Regions from separate parts of the Pseudoalteromonas sp. BSi20429 genome, predicted to be linked through region 1. Evidence: predicted binding sites of a transcription regulator. Region 1 holds the regulator's gene; the other holds the start of a gene.

Evidence for each region. Region 1 encodes sigma-54, which starts transcription at its own class of promoters, with help from an activator protein. Its sites were predicted from a motif close to GTTGGCACGNNNNTNGNNT; they were not measured.
Region 2: P20429_RS11580 (EF-hand domain-containing protein) is a predicted target of sigma-54. The motif match lies at 3,935-3,953, and genes of this name have one in related genera.

The regions. Positions count from the first base shown of each region.
Region 1 is NZ_BADV01000010.1:14,084-20,738, forward strand. It holds gene P20429_RS17635 (protein disulfide oxidoreductase) at 1-268, opposite strand, end outside; gene mgtE (magnesium transporter) at 325-1,683, opposite strand; gene P20429_RS17625 (HPr family phosphocarrier protein) at 1,814-2,086, opposite strand; gene rapZ (RNase adapter RapZ) at 2,129-2,974, opposite strand; gene ptsN (PTS IIA-like nitrogen regulatory protein PtsN) at 2,993-3,445, opposite strand; gene hpf (ribosome hibernation promoting factor) at 3,450-3,737, opposite strand; gene P20429_RS17605 (RNA polymerase factor sigma-54) at 3,764-5,263, opposite strand; gene lptB (LPS export ABC transporter ATP-binding protein) at 5,333-6,058, opposite strand; gene lptA (lipopolysaccharide transport periplasmic protein LptA) at 6,055-6,600, opposite strand; gene lptC (LPS export ABC transporter periplasmic protein LptC) at 6,590-6,655, opposite strand, start outside.
Region 2 is NZ_BADV01000036.1:78,925-85,579, reverse strand. It holds gene P20429_RS11560 (VolA/Pla-1 family phospholipase) at 1-727, opposite strand, end outside; gene P20429_RS11565 (YciK family oxidoreductase) at 934-1,680, shown strand; gene rluB (23S rRNA pseudouridine(2605) synthase RluB) at 1,761-2,633, opposite strand; gene scpB (SMC-Scp complex subunit ScpB) at 2,630-3,220, opposite strand; gene P20429_RS11580 (EF-hand domain-containing protein) at 3,372-3,893, opposite strand; gene P20429_RS11585 (hypothetical protein) at 4,121-4,552, opposite strand; gene xthA (exodeoxyribonuclease III) at 4,793-5,599, shown strand; partial or broken gene P20429_RS19385 (energy-coupling factor ABC transporter permease) at 5,605-6,253, shown strand; gene P20429_RS11595 (putative RNA methyltransferase) at 6,250-6,655, shown strand, end outside.

The sequences.
Region 1 (6,655 bases):
TACTACAAATAGGGCACCAAGTTCCCCAAAAATAGACAAGTGTTGGTTTATCTTGGCTCATTGCTGCTAAATCAATGTTTTGCCCTTTATAATCTATTAATTGTAATTGAGGATTTGCTGGCATAACAGGTTGTCGCCACCAATTTACAGCGTTATAAATTACGAAAAATATGAAACCATATATCAACACACTTTTTAATATTGATAGGCCTTTTTGTTTTGGCGTTTTTTTAGGTGTGTCTTTTTTATTTTTGGTATCCGTTGTCATAGTTGCAGCTTTACCCTAAGTGTTTTTTACTTTAGTTATTTGCAAAAGTTTCTAATTTAAACCAGCAACCAAGTAGCAGTACCTAAAAAGGCGAATATACCCACAATGTCTGTAATTGTAGTTAAAACTACACTACCTGCAAGAGCGGGATCTATATTCATCTTTTTAAGAATAATAGGGATACTCGCACCAGCAACACCTGCCACCACTAAGTTCATAAACATAGCGAAGGCGAGTACGCCACCAAGCATAAAGTCCCACTGCCATAGGGCAATAACACCTGCTATTAACAACGACCACAAAACACCGTTTAACGCGCCAATAGCAAGCTCTTTCATCATCAAGAAACGTTGGTTTGTTTGATTTATATGACCTACCGCAATACCACGAATAACAAGCGTTAATGATTGACTACCTGCAACACCGCCCATAGAAGGGACAATACCGTTAAGTACAGCTAAAATAGGTAAAACATCTAAAGTGCCTTCAAAAAAGCTAGCTACAAAAGCAGCTGCAAGTGCAGTTAGTAAGTTGACACCTAACCAAACTGAGCGTTTTTTAGAGCTTTTTAGTACTGGCGCAAAGGTATCTTCTTCATCATCAAGACCGGCTAAGCCCAATAAACTATGCTCAGCATCTTCTCGGATTACGTCAACGATGTCATCGATAGTGACACGGCCAAGGAGCTGATCGTTATCATCGACTACGGGGGCCGATATCCAATTATGACGTTCAAATAATTGCGCGACTTCACTTTCATCCATTGAGATTGGAATGGATTCACAATCTTCATCCATTAAATCGCGAACAATCTTTTCTGGCGGGTTAGTTAATAATGTACTCAGCGATAAAGCGCCTATAAAGCAGTTATGCTTATCAACAACGTACAAGTCATCGGTACCTTCTGGTAACTCGCCACGTAGCCTAATATACCTAAGTACAACATCAAGCGTAACATCAGGGCGAATGGTCACCGTATCGGTGTTCATTAGCGCGCCAGCAGAACGCTCTTGATACGAAAGTGCTTGTGTTGCACGCTCACGGTCTTGAATGTCCATCGCGCTAACAACGTCTTTATAAACGGTGTCTGGCAGACTACGTAATACTTCACCTAAGTCATCGTGGCCCATATCTTCTGTTGCGGCTGCAATGTGCTTAGGTTCCATTTGGGCAATAATGCCTAAACGAACATCTTCTGATAGTTCTTCAAGAACATCACCTTGCACATCAGGATCAACCAACTGCCAAAGGAGTCGGCGAATTTTATGTGGTGATGATTCTAATAATAATGCGGTATCACAAGGAGCTGTTTTTGCGAGCATGCGCCTAACTTGAACAAATTGACCACTATTGAGTGACTTAGTCACCTGTTTTAGTTGCTGTAGTGGGTAATCTTGTTCAAAAGCTTCAGGCATTGGCGTCCTTTATAAATTTTTATATTACTTTATGGGGAGAGGTGAGTTAACTGGCGTCACTAACCGTATTTATTTTATATATCTGTTTTAGTTGGGGCATTAGTAATGCGAGCATTATTTTTATAACTGTTTATTCTTGTTCATTAAAACGTTGTGCTATTAATTCTCCAACAGCATGTAAAGCTTGCTCAGAATCGGGGCCTTTACATACAACTTTTACTTCTTTGCCTTGGCTACTTTCAAGTAACATTAGTGCAAGTACGCTATCGCCTGCAGCTTCTTTGTCATCTTGAAATAATGTAATTGTCGCATCAAACTGCACTGCCAATTGGGCAAGCACGGTGGCTGCTCTGGCGTGCAATCCTAATTTGTTTTTTATTAAAAAAGTGTCTTCACAATGCATAACTTACTCTACCTAAGCTGAACAGGTGATTATTCAGCTATATTATTTTTCTTGTTCGCGATGGCGAATTTTCACATTGGGATGTGTCATTGCAAAACTTTCACCGATAGTTTGCGCTAAATATACAGAGCGATGTTGTCCGCCTGTACACCCAATAGCAATGGTTAAATAACTGCGGTTATTTCGCTCTAAGTGCGGTAACCATGTTTGTACAAATGTTTGAATTTGCCATGTGAATTTTTGCACTATGCTGTGATTGGCCAAATAATCTTTAACAGGTTGATCTAACCCATTTAAAGGTTTTAATTCAGGTTCCCAATGTGGATTTGGTAAAAAGCGTGCATCAAATACATAATCTGCTTCTTTTGGTATGCCATGTTTAAAACCAAACGATTCAAACGTGACAATCAGTTGTTTATCTTTTTTACCTAAAATCTTTTCACGAATAGATTCAGCGAGTTGATGAACACTCAAATCAGTCGTGTCTATCATAAAGTCGGCGCGGGTGATTAATACATCAAGTAATTCTTTTTCTTTTTTGATGGCTAAATCAAGAGGCAACGAGTCAATTGATAGTGGGTGTAATCTACGAGTTTCAGAAAAACGTTTGATCAATGTTTGATCGTCGCTATCTAAATAAAATAACGTAGGGTTTGCAAAGCCTGGCAAGTATTCAAGAATATCGTTAAATTCATCTTGTTGTTTAGGGATGTTACGCACATCAATGCTAACAGCAATTTTATCGTAGCTATCAGACACACTGCGAACTAATGAAGGAAGCAAGTTAACTGGAATATTATCTACACAATAATAACCTAAATCTTCTACAACGCGTAAAGCAACCGACTTTCCAGAACCAGAACGGCCGCTTATGATAATTAACTCCATTTAACACCCTTTATAAAACTATGATTGATTGACAATAACTTGGTAAAGCTCAGCATCTGATTTTGCACTGCGTAACTGTTTACAAAAATCTTTGTTGTTTAGTTTATCAGCAATGGTTGCTAGAGTCTTTAAGTGCTGCTGGTTATCGCCATCTGGTACGATGAGTGCGACGAAAATATCAACAGGGCGATTATCGATTGCATCAAAATTTATTGGAGTTTCGCTAACGAGTACTAAAGCCAAAGGCTCTTCTGCACCGCTCATTCTTCCATGAGGAATGGCAATGCCACGCCCTATACCTGTACTACCCAATTTTTCTCTGCTCATTAAAGCATTAAGAATATCTTGTTGCGGTAAATACGGAAGTTTGTCGTGAGCAAGTTCGCTAATGAACTCTAAAATTCTTTTTTTGCTATTAAAAAGGACCGCAGCTTTGCTGCAGTCCTGGCATATAAGTGAGCTTAATTTCATCATATTAGTGTCGAGCAAGCTTCTCTTTGTGTTTAATTACTTGTCGATCGAGCTTGTCGATCAACGAGTCAATGGCGGCATACATATCTTGATGTTCTGTAGAGGCAAATAGCTCAGCACCGCTTACGTGTATGGTGGCTTCTGCTTTTTGATTTAATTTTTCTACATCGAGAATGACATGAACATTATTAATATGATCAGAGTGTCTTTCTAGCTTCGCAAATTTGGTATTAATATAGTCTCTTAGTGAATCGGTTAATTCTACGTGACGACCAGTTAAGTTTAGTTGCATAAGCATTACCCTCTTTTTTTTGCGTCTTAAATCAAACTTTTACGCTGATTTGACGGTGGAATAGCCAGAGATTCGCGGTATTTTGCGATTGTACGTCTCGCTACTTTAATTCCTTGCTCAGCCAATATATCCGCTATTTTGCTATCACTCAATGGTTTTGCTGAGTTTTCTGCTGCGATTAATTTTCGGATAAGCGCACGGATTGCTGTAGATGAACATTCACCCCCGTTTTCGGTGCTTACATGGCTTGAGAAAAAATATTTAAGCTCAAATATACCACGGGGTGTGTGCATATACTTTTGGGTTGTTACGCGCGAAATTGTTGATTCGTGCATTTCTACCATTTCAGCAACATCATTTAAAACCATTGGTTTCATGGCTTCAGGACCGTGTTCAAAAAAGCCTTGTTGTTGCTTAACAATACAATTTGTTACTTTTAATAGCGTGTCGTTTCTACTTTCTAAGCTTTTAATAAACCATTTAGCTTCTTGTAAATGCGAGCGAATAAACTGGCTGTCACCACTGGATTTTACAGTGCGAGACATTGCAGCGTATTGGCTATTAACACGAATTTTAGGCATGCTATCTGGGTTTAACTCAACAACCCAGCGGCCTTTAATTTTTTTAACTGACACATCGGGAATAACATACTCAGATTCTTCTCTTACAATAGTATCTGCTGGTTTAGGGCTAAGAGTATGTATTAATGTCATTACTTCTTTAAGCTCTTCTTCTTTGAGCTTAGTTTTCTTCATTAATGTACGATAGTCACGAGCAGCTAATAAATCAATATGCTCGGTTAAAATCATTTTTGTTTCATTAATGTAAGGTGTTTCTTTGTCAAACTGGTTAAGCTGAATACACAAACACTCTTGTAAACTACGTGCAGCAATACCAACAGGATCAAACAGTTGGATGCGTTTTAATACAGCTTCAATTTCATCAAGTTCGACTTCGTTATCATCTTCGTTTTCTTGATTAAAGCTTTCTAAAATCTCTTCGCAGCTTAGTGTTAAAATACCTGAATCATCGACGGCTTCTACAATCGCAATAGCAATAGCTTCGTCTGTAGGGCTAAATGGCGTTAGTTGTAACTGCCACATTAAATACTCATGGAGCGTTTCAGTAGAGGCGCCTTGGTATATTGATTCGTCTTCAGGCATCGGACCCGATGATGCTGCTGGGGCGGCACTCATGTACTCATCCCAACTAACATCCATAGCCATGTCGTCACTTAGCGTGTCTTTTGCAAGTGCTTCACCACTATCTTGTTCGTATTCGCTTGGAGCATCATCGGCAGATGCGCTAACAGTTATGTCATCTGTATCTGCTTTTTGCTCGTTTTTACCTGCAGCGTCTTCTGAATAGTCTGCTTCTTCAACCTCTAATAGCGGGTTGCTGTCGAGAGCTTCTTGTATTTCTTGCTGGAGATCCAATGTACTGAGTTGCAACAAACGAATAGCTTGTTGCAGCTGTGGAGTCATTGTAAGTTGCTGGCCCATGCGCAGCTGTAGTGATTGCCTCATGTATCTCTAACAATCCTTTTATGTTGTTATAATTAATACTAGCAGATGCTTAAAGACATGGCGTAAATGTTACAGCCTAAATTGCTCGCCTAAGTAAACATCGCGTACTGTTTTATCATTTAATACGTGTTCTGGAGTACCTGATGCAATCAGCTCCCCATGAGAAACAATGTAGGCTTTTTCACAAACATCAAGGGTTTCTCTTACGTTATGATCGGTGATTAATACACCAATCCCACGATTTTTAAGATGTTCTATTATTTTCTTTATGTCTAATACCGAAATCGGGTCAACACCTGCAAATGGTTCATCCAGTAATATAAATTTAGGATCTGCTGCCAGCGCACGTGCTATTTCAACACGACGACGTTCGCCTCCTGACAATGCCATACCTTGGCTATCACGAATGTGTTGTATGCTAAATTCATCTAATAATTTATCGAGAGTGTCTTCTCTAGCTTGTTTATTTAACTCTTTGCGCGTTTCTAAAATGGCCATTAAGTTTTGATAAACAGTCAGCTTTCTGAATATTGAAGACTCTTGCGGTAAGTAGCCAATGCCTAATCTAGCACGACTATGCATAGGTAAAAGAGTAATATCGTTATCGTCTATCGATATTTTACCTTTGTCGCTAGGTACAAGTCCTACTATCATATAAAACGTGGTGGTTTTACCTGCGCCGTTAGGGCCAAGTAAGCCAACAATACTGCCAGCTTTGACTTCAAGGCCGACGTTTTTTACAACTTCACGGCCTTTATAGCTCTTTGCTAATAGCTCTGCTTTTAATGTGCTCATGGTTGACCTTTGTCGCTTTTTTTACTTTTTTTAGTCTCGATTGGCACTAAAATTGTGTGAACGCGGTCAGTTGAGTTTTCATCTTTTTCGGCACTGATTAGCTGCTGCTCTATATCGTAGGTAATGCTTTTAGCATTTATTTTTTGTCCCGCTTGCGATACTTGTGCATTACCAACAAGCGTTAAAAAACGCTTAGATACATCATAACGTACTTCGTCAGCACTGGCGCTCATAGTCGTGCCATCTGATTGCTTTTCTTCAAAGTGCGCAGGGCTACCTGTAGCAATTAATAATTGTTTATTATCACCAAGTTCATCGCGTTTATGTACTTCTAAGCGGTCGGCTGTGATACGGCGATTACCGTGAATAATTTCAACATTTTTCTCAAAAATCCCGACATTAGCTTTTAATTGACCTTCTTGCTTATCGGCGCTTATTGAAATTTGATTTGCAGTCGGTTGCGTGTTTTGCTCTGCAGCACTACTATTAAACGCTAGTATAAGTGTAGGAATAATAAGTGATTTTAATATTTTATTGGTCATAATATATGGTTCGCGTATGGTTAATTAGTTTTATCACTTCGGTTTTTAAGTCGGC
Region 2 (6,655 bases), on a different contig from region 1:
CTTTTGTGATATCTCCTGAACTTACAACTACATTTTCGTAACTGTTAACAGCACCCTGCAAACCAAGTTGAGCTTCTGTAATTAATGGCGCTTCTTGTTTAACCAGCCCATAAGTCGAAGAAGGCTCAATAGAGCGCCCTAATGAATCTTTAAGACCAGTAGTTAATACATTGATGTATGAGCTACCTGCGGTAAATGGTTTTAAAGGAATAATTGCAACGCCATCACCTGAAGCTTGAGTAACAAAGTCAACACCAAAAGTAAGCTCACCGACCAATTTACAAGCAGTTCCGGCAGCTACAACTGAACATTCTGCATCAGTTAAACTTGCACCCATTACAACTTCAAAAATTCTTACTGTACCAGGGGTCCCAGCAGACGCTTCATCTAAACTCACATTTGGTGGGAATGTTAAATCGATTTTATAAGGAACCTGCGAAGACCAACCATCAAGTGCACCTAGTGCAAGTTGAGGGTTTGCATAAGCTGCGCGCGAAATAGACACATTGTTGTCATCTAATTCACCAGGAATATTAAGTGTACCGTCTTGAGTTCCACTCATTAATAAATCATTAGGTACCGATAAGATACCTGCTGCTGGATCAAATGTAACTGTTGCTGTTGGGATAACTGGTGCTGTGTCGTTTTTGACATCTGTTAACGTTTCTCCACCGCCACAACCTGCTAAAGCAGCTGTAACCGAGAGTGAAAGTAGCATTTTTTTCATATTGTTGGCTCCGCACGTATTTTATTTTTATAGTGTGTTTAATCAGTGTATTAAGTTAAAACAATGTAATCAGGTTATTAATGAGACATTAGACCAGTTAAACTTAACGTAAAGTTTCTATTTTCGCCACCTAATTTTACAATAAATTCGATTACTTCACGTTTCGCTATGTTAAAATCAAAAAAATTATATGAATTGGTACTTTTATGCACACATATCAAGCAGCTGAAAACGCACTTAAAGATAAAGTTATTTTAATAACAGGCGCCGGTGATGGTATTGGCCGAGTTGCAGCAATTACGTATGCAAAATACGGCGCTACAGTTATCTTATTAGGAAAAACAACTAATAAACTTGAATGTGTTTACGATGAAATTGTTAATGCTGGCTACCCTAAACCTGCAATAGTCCCTATGGATTTAAAAGGCGCAACGAAGCAAAACTACCGTGACCTTGCTGCAACAATCGAATATCAGTTTGGACGCCTTGATGGGTTGCTTAATAATGCAGGTATTTTAGGGTCACTCGGTCCGCTTGAACATTTTTGCTCATCTACGTTCGAAAACATAATGAAAGTAAACGTGACTGCACAAGCAATGATCACTAAAGCACTTTTTCCTGTTCTTCGTAAGTCTGATAATGCATCGATAGTATTTACATCATCAGGTGTAGGCCGCAAAGGTCGTGAATTTTGGGGGCCTTATGCCATCTCAAAATTTGCAGTAGAAGGTATGATGCAAACATGGGCATGTGAAGTAGGTAAAACGAATATTCGTGTAAACTGTATTAACCCAGGCGCTACTCGCACTTCAATGCGAGCTGCTGCATATCCAGGTGAAGATAGAGACGCACTTGCTACACCAGAGGATTTAATGCCTACATATTTATATCTGATGAGTGACGATTCAAGTGAAGTGAATGGCGAATCGTTAGATGCTCAAGTAAAAAAGTAATTTAGAGTTTAAATAATTTAAAAAGCACATTAAAAAGCCGCAATTAGCGGCTTTTTTGTGTTCAATAAATAACTAATTGATTATTTACGTTTAGTCGGCTTAACACGCTGATTGTGTTTTTTAACTGCTTTACGAATTTGGTTAATTTTGGCGCGTTTATCTTTGCGTTTTTCAGGCATAACAGAAAGCTTAGTTTGTGTTTCGCGGCCTAATTTAACGGTTTTACGCAAGTAGTTTACTGTTTCTAAATCATACTCCATCCAACCACCTTGTGGCACGCGCTTATCAAGCTCTAGTTTACCGTAACGAATACGAATAAGACGAGATACTTCTGCATCTTGAGACTGCCATAAACGACGAACTTCACGGTTACGCCCTTCATTTAACGTTACGTTAAACCAACGGTTAACGCCTTCGCCACCCATAGGGGTTACAGTCGTGAATTTGGCTGGACCATCTTCAAGCTCAACACCACGTAGTAAGTTTTTAACCGTCTCGTTGGTTACTTCACCAAATACACGTGCAGAGTATTCACGCTCTACTTCATAGCTTGGGTGCATTAAACGGTTTGCCAGTTCACCATCGTTTGTAAAAAGCATTAAACCCGATGTATTAACATCTAATCGACCAACCGCAATCCAGCGATCGCCATCAATACGCGGAAGTCGGTCAAATACAGTACGACGCCCTTCAGGATCTTTACGTGTGCTTAACTCACCTTCTGGTTTGTTATACATAATCACACGACAGATACGGTCTGCTTTTTCTTCGATTTTTACACTGTGTCCGTCAACACGAATCAAATCGGTTTCTTCAACACGGTCACCTAACTTTGCCACTTTACCGTTTACACTAACGCGGTTTGCGTCAATGTATTTTTCCATTTCACGGCGTGAGCCTACGCCTGCACGGGCTAAGACTTTTTGTAACTTTTCACCTTGTATAATACTCATTCGGATGGTTCTCTCACAGAAGGATCGCTCAATAACTGGTTAATTTTACTTTGCTGCTCTGTTGGCAACGCAGGTAAATTTTCAAGTCCAGTTAACGAAAAATAATCTAAAAATTGCTTAGTAGTTGCATATAAAGCCGGCTTTCCCGGAACCTTTTTATGCCCTACCACTTTAACCCACTCTCTTTCGAGTAAGGTTTTAATAATATTCGAACCCGTAGTAACACCTCTTACTTGCTCAATTTCGCCGCGTGTAATGGGCTGCCTGTATGCAATAAGTGATAATGTTTCCAGTAAAGCACGCGAGTATTTTGGTGCGCGTTCTTGCCACAAGTTATTTAACCAAGGGCTTAAACTACTGCATGCCTGAAACCGATACCCACTACCAACTTCAACTAAGCGAATACCACGAGTTTGAAAATGTTCTTGTATTGTATCTATTGCGTCATTTATTCGCGTCATAGAAATAGCTAAATCTATTAATACGATGTCTTTAAGGTGGCGTTTACTAACAGGCTTATCTGCAACAAAAATAGCTGCTTCAATGATCTCAACTAGTTGTTCATCACTAATTCGCCGACCCGCCATACACACTCTTAACAAATAAAAATACACAGCTATCTATTATGACAGAACAACACCAAACTAGGAAAATATATCTATCAAATAACTAAATTTAAAACACAAAAAAGCCAGTGACTAGCACTGGCTTTAATCTTACTTACTAAAATGGTAACTATTAGTTACTTTTAAAAGCTTCTAATGCATCATCTTCAGCTACTGCGTTACCGTATTTTTTAATGTAACCCATAAACTCGCTTTTACTGATGCGCTTATCTTGGTTTTTATCCATGTAACCAAAATGATTTGAAATATCATCATCGTTACCTTCAACTACCGAGATATAGCCATTGCTGTCGTTATCTAAGCTTGAAAAACTGCTTTCAATTTTATCGAATTTAGCAATTTCAGCTTTAAATGCCGACTCACTTACTTCAGAATCAGTGGCTACTTTGCCATTATTAAGCTTCATATAAGTGTTAAATTCTTTGCGGCTAATTTCGTTATCCATATTGGTATCAATATTTGAAAAATGGCCCCAAATGCTATCGTCATCAGCTTCAACTTTTGAGATGTAGCCATCGCTATCATTATCTAAACTTGCAAAGTCACTGTCTATTCTTTCAAGACCTTGATTAGATGAACAAGCCGCTAGGCTTAATGATGCTAAAATAGTGGCTGCTAATGTTAACTTTTTCATAAGACGTATCCTTCGTAATTAATTAAATGTCACTTTAACTAATACAAATCCAATGCCAATAATAGTTAACTTATAATAATCAATAACTTAATCTCGATCGGTATATTTATTAAACAGTTTCAATAAGTTAAGCTTGCAAGCTTTGCAAACAACCTTGTAATTTTTGCAAAAAAATACCCGGTAAAAACCAGGCATTTCAAATTTACTTATTATAGTTAAGCTAATAATTAGATTGCTGCGTTTTGGTAGCGTTTAACAAACTCAGTAACGTTTTGACCATTACATTTTAATGAGTTTAGGTTACCAATTTTTTGACGAACAGGTGCTAAACCTTGTTTTAAAGCCGTCATACATAATTGAGTTTCTTGTTGAGCGTCTTTTGCAAATACTTCTACTTTCTCAACTGATGCGTTGCTTAATGTCGTTTTTTTAGCAATATCACGAATATCTTCACCATTACATAAAATGCTTTTAGAAAAACGAGATAGGTAAACACCGTGCTGGGCAGCTTCTTTACGAGCAACGCTAAAGCCTTCGTTTGCACTTAGTACACATAACTTAGACTCAATTTTGTTATCTTGGCTAAAGTAAGTATTGCTTTGAGCTGACGCAGTTGCAGATGCTAGTAAAGCAGTGGCTAAAAGTAGTTGAGTTTTCATGAGAGATCCTATTTGAACGAGCTAAACAAGTGAATTTCGCGCATTATATATTCAATAAAGTTAAGTTCAATTGAATTTTTTATTTATTTAAATAATTAATATTGTATTCACAATGTTTAAACTTTACCCATCATTTGATCAACATTTGCGCAGCTATTATCTCAATTCAGTCATGTTATGTACGCGTATTTACTGATACAATTTAATCTATTAAATAGAACCAATTTTAAGGTAAATTTTATGAAAGTGATTTCTTTCAATATCAATGGTCTGCGTGCTCGTCTTCACCAATTACAAGCAATTATCGACAAACATCAACCAGACGTTATTGGCTTGCAAGAGATTAAAGTTCACGACGAAGCATTCCCATTAGAAGATGTACAAAAAATGGGATATCACGTCTACTTTCATGGTCAAAAAGCGCATTATGGCGTAGCTATGTTATGCAAAAAAGAGCCTAAATCGGTCTTAAAAGGTTTTGCCACCGATACAGATGAATCGCAAAAACGCATGATAAGCGTCACTGTTGAACAAGAAAGCGGTCGCAACCTTACTGTCATGAATGGTTATTTCCCACAAGGTGATAATATTAATCACGAAACTAAATTCCCTTATAAACGTCAATTTTATAAAGATTTAATGACACACCTTGAAACCAATCACACACCCGATCAAGATGTCATCGTTATGGGTGATATCAACATATCACCTACCGATTTAGATATTGGTATTGGCGACGTAAATGCTAAACGTTGGTTAAAAACGGGTAAATGTTCTTTCCAACCGGTAGAGCGTGAATGGCTTGCAACATTACTCAATTGGGGTTTTAAAGACACCTTTAGAGAGCAAAACCCCGAAACAGACGATCAATACTCGTGGTTTGACTATCGCTCTAAAGGGTTTGTAGATAATCGAGGACTTCGTATAGATGTAGTGCTTGCAACCAATGAGCTTGCAGCACGCTGCATAGATACAGGTATTGATTACGAACTTCGCGGTATTGAAAAACCGTCAGATCATGCCCCTATATGGTCAACATTTAAGTAATTATTATGCTCAGCCTAACAATGCAGGGGCTACTTTGGGCTCTTGTAATTATTATTGCTCTATTAAGCTTTGATAAAAAAACATATAAAACATTGCTTAATACGCCAGTCCGTCAAACTGGCGTACTTGCGTGTGCGTTAGTGTTTGCAGTGCTTTGGCGAATAAAGGCTGGCATTTTAACTGGCCTTGATTTACACATACTAGGTGTTACGGCTGCTACATTAATTTTAGGCTGGCGATTGACTATTTTAAGTAGCCTACTTGCCACAGCCCTACTCGCTGCCTTTGGTCAAATTGAACTTGAGCTGTTATCAGTACAACTGCTTATTGGTGCGTTTATTCCTATTTTATTGAGCTATCTTGGCTTTATAATTAGTTACCAATATTTACCTCGTCTATTTTTTTGTTTATATATTTGTTTGTGCGTTTATAACCGCAGGATTTATAGCCTGTATAAAAATAGGCCTAGGTGCTTTATTTTACTTAGCTATAGGGCAATACAATTGGCAAGAACTTGCAGATAACTACGTTTATTTAAGTGCCATAATTTGGTTTCCTGAAGCAATGCTCAACGGCATGGCTATAACAATTATGATCACCTATCGCCCGCATTGGGTAAAAACTTTTTACGATAAGGACTACCTAGGCTCATGAGTCTTGAATATCAATGCCCGCTGTGTAACCTAGCACTTTTGAAAACTGATTCAACACTTCGTTGTGCTAACAACCACAGCTTTGATTTTGCTAAAGAAGGCTATGTTAATTTATTGCCTGTGCAACAGAAAAATTCAAAACAACCGGGTGATTCACTTGAAATGGTACAAGCCAGACGTGCATTTTTAGAGCGTGGGTATTATCGTTTTTTACAGCAAAGCCTTAGTGATATAATCAGTAATATAAGTGCGAATACTATTATTGATTTAGGATGCGGTGAAGGGTTTTATACCCAAGCAATCGCGAATAAAACAAATGCTGTTGTATACGGTGTCGACATTTCAAAATCAGCGGTTAAATATGCAGCAAAGCGCTACCCTAATTGCCATTTTAGTGTGGCAT